One region of the Jeotgalibaca sp. MA1X17-3 genome, then DNA from elsewhere that is predicted to be linked to it. Evidence: a T-box and tRNA genes for the amino acid it is inferred to sense, from the RefSeq annotation. Region 1 holds a T-box; the other holds one or more tRNA genes.

The links. A T-box is a leader RNA that pairs with one kind of tRNA and senses whether it is charged. The one in region 1 lies ahead of leuS (leucine--tRNA ligase), so its partner is inferred to be a tRNA-Leu.
Region 2: it has a tRNA-Leu gene. The T-box ahead of leuS (leucine--tRNA ligase) is inferred to sense a tRNA for this amino acid. The anticodon was not compared.

Annotation. Positions count from the first base shown of each region.
Region 1 is NZ_CP090983.1:1,233,542-1,235,952, reverse strand. Features, by position in the region: partial or broken gene leuS (leucine--tRNA ligase) at 1-1,491, opposite strand, end outside; T-box leader at 1,575-1,784, opposite strand; gene LZ578_RS06200 (LysM peptidoglycan-binding domain-containing protein) at 1,844-2,411, opposite strand, start outside.
Region 2 is NZ_CP090983.1:1,059,968-1,062,378, reverse strand. Features, by position in the region: gene LZ578_RS05270 (threonine/serine exporter ThrE family protein) at 1-210, opposite strand, end outside; TPP riboswitch at 449-551, shown strand; gene thiT (energy-coupled thiamine transporter ThiT) at 616-1,191, shown strand; tRNA gene LZ578_RS05260 (tRNA-Leu) at 1,305-1,387, shown strand; gene LZ578_RS05255 (metallophosphoesterase) at 1,497-2,354, shown strand; partial or broken gene LZ578_RS05250 (DegV family protein) at 2,387-2,411, opposite strand, start outside.

The sequences.
Region 1 (2,411 bases):
AGAGCTACCAGCCCACTGTGGCATGGTATTGGTTTCACGTCTACCTTTCATCCCTGTTTCAGAATCAACTACATTTACCCACTCTTCAATAACTGCTAGTGGGGATTCACCCGTACCACTTGGTTGAATCTTATCTGTTTTTGGTAATAGCAATGGTAGTTCTGATTCAGGAATCGTAGTGGTAGTTCCGTCTTCCCAATGAATAACTGGAATAGGCTCTCCCCAATAACGTTGACGAGAAAATAACCAATCACGCAAACGATAAGTGACAACTTTCTTTCCAAGTCCTTTTTCTACTAACCAATCATTGATTGTGTCAATAGCTGTTTCTTTATCCATTCCATCTAAGAATTCAGAATTTATATGTAATCCATCTTCCGTATAAGCTTCTTTTTCAACATCTCCACCTTCTAGAACTGGAATAATCTTTAGGTCGAATTTTTTGGCGAACTCATAGTCTCTTGTATCATGCGCAGGTACACTCATGATTGCTCCTGTTCCATAGGTAGACAATACGTAGTCAGCAATCCAAATAGGAATTTCTTGTCCGTTTACAGGGTTTATTGCATACGCTCCAGTAAATACCCCTGTTTTTTCTTTAGACAGTTCTGTACGCTCTAAATCACTCTTTTTTGAAACCTTTTCAATGTAAGCATCTACTTCATTTTTTTGATTGCTAGATATAATTTCTTGAACTAACGGTAATTCTGGAGCTAATACTGCATAGGTAGCACCAAATAGTGTATCTGGACGAGTAGTAAACACGGTAAATGTTTGATCAGTGTCTTTTATTTTGAAATCAACGTTTGATCCTTCTGAACGACCAATCCAGTTCCGTTGCATATCTTTAATGCTTTCTGGCCAATCAACTAAATCAAGATCATCGAGTAATCTTTCTGCATAAGCAGTAATTTTCAACATCCACTGACGCATTGGTTTTCGGTAAACAGGGTGGTCACCACGCTCGCTTAAACCATCAATCACCTCTTCGTTCGCCAATACAGTGCCTAATGCTGGACACCAGTTAACGGATACTTCTGCTTCATAGGCTAATCCTTTTTCATATAACTTTGTAAAAATCCATTGCGTCCATTTGTAGTAATTAGGATCCGTTGTATTGATTTCTCTTGACCAATCATAACTAAATCCTAATGACTTAATTTGTCGTTCGAACGTTTTTATATTGAGTTCTGTAAATTCTGCTGGATCATTCCCGGTATCTAATGCATATTGTTCTGCAGGCAATCCGAAAGCATCCCACCCCATTGGATGAAGAACATTGTATCCTTGTGATCTTTTTGTACGTGCAAGAATATCTGTGGCTGTATACCCTTCAGGATGTCCTACGTGTAATCCTTGGCCAGATGGGTATGGAAACATGTCTAAAATATAATATTTAGGTCTCTCAGTTGAATCCTCTGTTTTAAAGGTTTCATTTTCTAACCAATATTTTTGCCACTTTTTCTCGACTGTGCGGTGATTATAAGCCATGCGTATTTCTCCTATTCTTTTTGTTGATTTTTTTATTTTTATACATAAAAAAAGTCCTATAGTCCTTCCATCTATGGAAAGGACTATAGGACGACAGAATCGTGGTACCACCTATATTGAAATGAAAAAAAATTCATCTTCTCATGCCGATAACGTGGCGATCCGTCAATACTTACTATACTATTCAGCATTGCAACTGAAAGGTGAGTTCAAAGATTCTGTTCATGCATTCACACCAACCATGCACTCTCTATAGAACATTATCTTTTACTGATCCTTCTCATCGTATTTCATTTATGTACTCACAATTGTATCAGAGTATCCTTGATAATTCAATATTTTTGTTAGCTGTTTATTTAACTTGTAATTGTTGTCCAACGTAAATCATATTACTCGTAACGTGATTCCACTCGATTAGTTGAGTAATAGATACACCATATTGTTTTGAAATAGCATAAAGTGTGTCACCACTTTTAACGGAATGTGTTTGAGACACTTTTTCAGTTGTCTGACTTGTTGACTCTTCAACTTGAATAGGAGTTGTTGCCTTTGCTATTTGTAGTTTTTGACCAATTAAAATAATATTAGAATTCAATTGATTCCATTCTTTCAACTCTTTAACAGAAACTCCCGCTTGATTAGCAATTCGATAAAGAGTATCTCCTGATTTTACGGAATAAGCTTTAGAAGAAGTAGCTGGTTTTACATTTTCTACTACTTGGTCTTTCACTGGAATACTCTCTTCTTTGCTAGGAGTGGTTCCTGTATTCGCTTTGTTGACTTGTAGGATTAACTTCTGACCTGGATAAATTATGGTAGATTTCAATTGATTCCATTCAGTCAATTGTGCCACACTAACATTTGCTTGGTTAGCAATTTTGTATAAAGTGTCACCTGAAGCAACCGTTACTGTTTTTGAT
Region 2 (2,411 bases), 170 kb from region 1:
AACCACTGTTATCGCATGCATATGAGGACTGTCCAGAGTGGCGATCAGACCCGTTGTCAACGCCAACGCATCAATCATTTCTAAATTTGTAATCTGAAGAATTCTTGTTACCGTATCTTCAACTCGGTACGTTTCTGCATTACTCTCTAGCATAATTTTACCAGCAAGTACTGCGGTATCCATATATAATTCATAATCCATCTCTGGCATTTAATCTTCCCCTTCCCTTGTTTGTTCCATTGTATAGTATAACTGAAATGAAGCTTCAATTCCTTTCATTTTACAATATTGGTCATGATATCGTTTTATTGTTTGATTACTCCTTATTTATCCATGTTCATCTATTAGAAAACATTCAAAGTTTATATGGAGTCTAATTTTTAATACCCTCTTCCTATCTTGATTTAATTTTAAGCCTATGCTACGATGTATGTAATTGAATAGAACGCTTATCACAAAGGGGTGCCGTTACTGGCTGAGATTGAATGAAAATTCTAACCCTTGGAACCTGTTTCGTTAATTCGAACGTAGGGATTGTGTGAGTCGAGAACACGTAAAGTATTCTCCTCCTTTGTTATAGGTCTGTTTTATCAAATAACAAAGGAGGTTTTTTTTATGTCAAAAAGTTTAAATATTTGGATTGAAGGGACTATTATTGCTGCTCTTGCCACTGTCTTGTCATTTGTACCTTTTAATATTGGTCCTAGTTTTTCTGTAACAGTTGGTGCTCCCGTAATAGTTTTATATTGTTTGCGTCGTGGTTTAGTTCCTGGTTTAATTGCTAGTTTTTTGTGGGGGATTTTACATATCTTTGTAGGGAACGCTTCTATACTAACACCTTTACAAGGATTCATTGAATATTTTGTTGCATTTGGTTTTACTGGATTTGCTGGACTTTGGGCAAAACCTGTTCAAGAATCAGTAGAAAAAAGAGATTGGAAACGTTCCTCTATCCTCATTGTGGTTGCTACAGTAGTAGGAACCATTGCTCGTTATTTCTGGCATACCATTGCTGGTTACTATTTTTGGGGTCAATATGCACCAGAAGGAATGAGTCCTTGGATCTATTCTATCCTATTGAATAGCGCTAGTGCTTTGGCAACTGGAGGATTTACTATTTTAATTTTAGTGGTTATTTCACAAACAACCTCACAATTATTTACTCCAAAACGTACCCATTTCGGATACTAATAAAAAAGGATCGAGACTTTTCTCGGTCCTTTTTTTATAAATAAATTTGTCCTTGCTACACGTAACTCTTTGTTGACAGAAAAGGAAACTACTTTTATAATAGAGAAGTTACTGCGGTCATGGCGGAATGGCAGACGCGCCAGCTTGAGGGGCTGGTGGGAGAAATCCCGTGGAGGTTCAAGTCCTCTTGGCCGCATATAAATAAGTTTCCAAAAAAAACAGAGCTACTGCATGGAGTGAATATTTCACTACCATTCAGTAGTTTTTTTATAAATGTACGTATCTTACAATAGGTAGGCGAGTATATGAAAAATAAAAAAAAGGTTCTACTCACTCTAGTAAGTCTTACAATAGGATTCATTCTTTTCTTCTATTGGCAAAATAATTCAATAACAACTCATGAAATAGAATTTAAAAACAGTGATATTCCAGAAGCATTTGAGGGTTTTAAAATTTTACATCTATCTGATCTTCATAATAAAGAATTTGGAACAAAACAAGATGGTTTACTTACAAAAATAGAACATATAGATCCAGATCTCATCGTAATAACTGGAGATTTAATTGATTCAAATCGCCCTAACTTAGATATTGCAATGGATTTAATTAAGGAAGCAATTAATATTGCTCCTATCTATTATGTTTCTGGAAACCATGAGGCATGGTCCGGGTTATACGATGAACTTAAAAATAACTTAGAAGCAAATGGGGTTATTGTTTTAGATAATCAAGCAGATGAATTCCATCATCATCTTGATTCAATTCGTATAGTAGGTTTATCTGACCCTTCTTTTACTGAAAGAGATTGGAAGGACCATAATGATTCAATACCTATAGAAGATACGTTGAGTAATTTAATAGAAGATGATACCACGTTCACCATTCTACTTTCACATCGACCAGAATTATTTGAATGGTATTCAAAAGAAAAAATTGATCTAGTTTTTTCTGGGCATGCTCATGGTGGTCAAATTAGAATTCCTTTTATGGGAGGACTCATTGCTCCTAATCAAGGTTTGTTCCCTTCATTAACAGAAGGGATTCATACTAAAAACAATACTTCCTTGATTATTAGTCGTGGACTAGGCAATAGTATTATTCCTGTAAGAGTATTTAATAGCCCCGAATTAATTGTCGTTACTTTATCAAAAAACACCAAATGAAAAGAGCTGGGACTTTTATCCCAACTCTTTTTTTATGATTCATATTGTTCTAAAAAA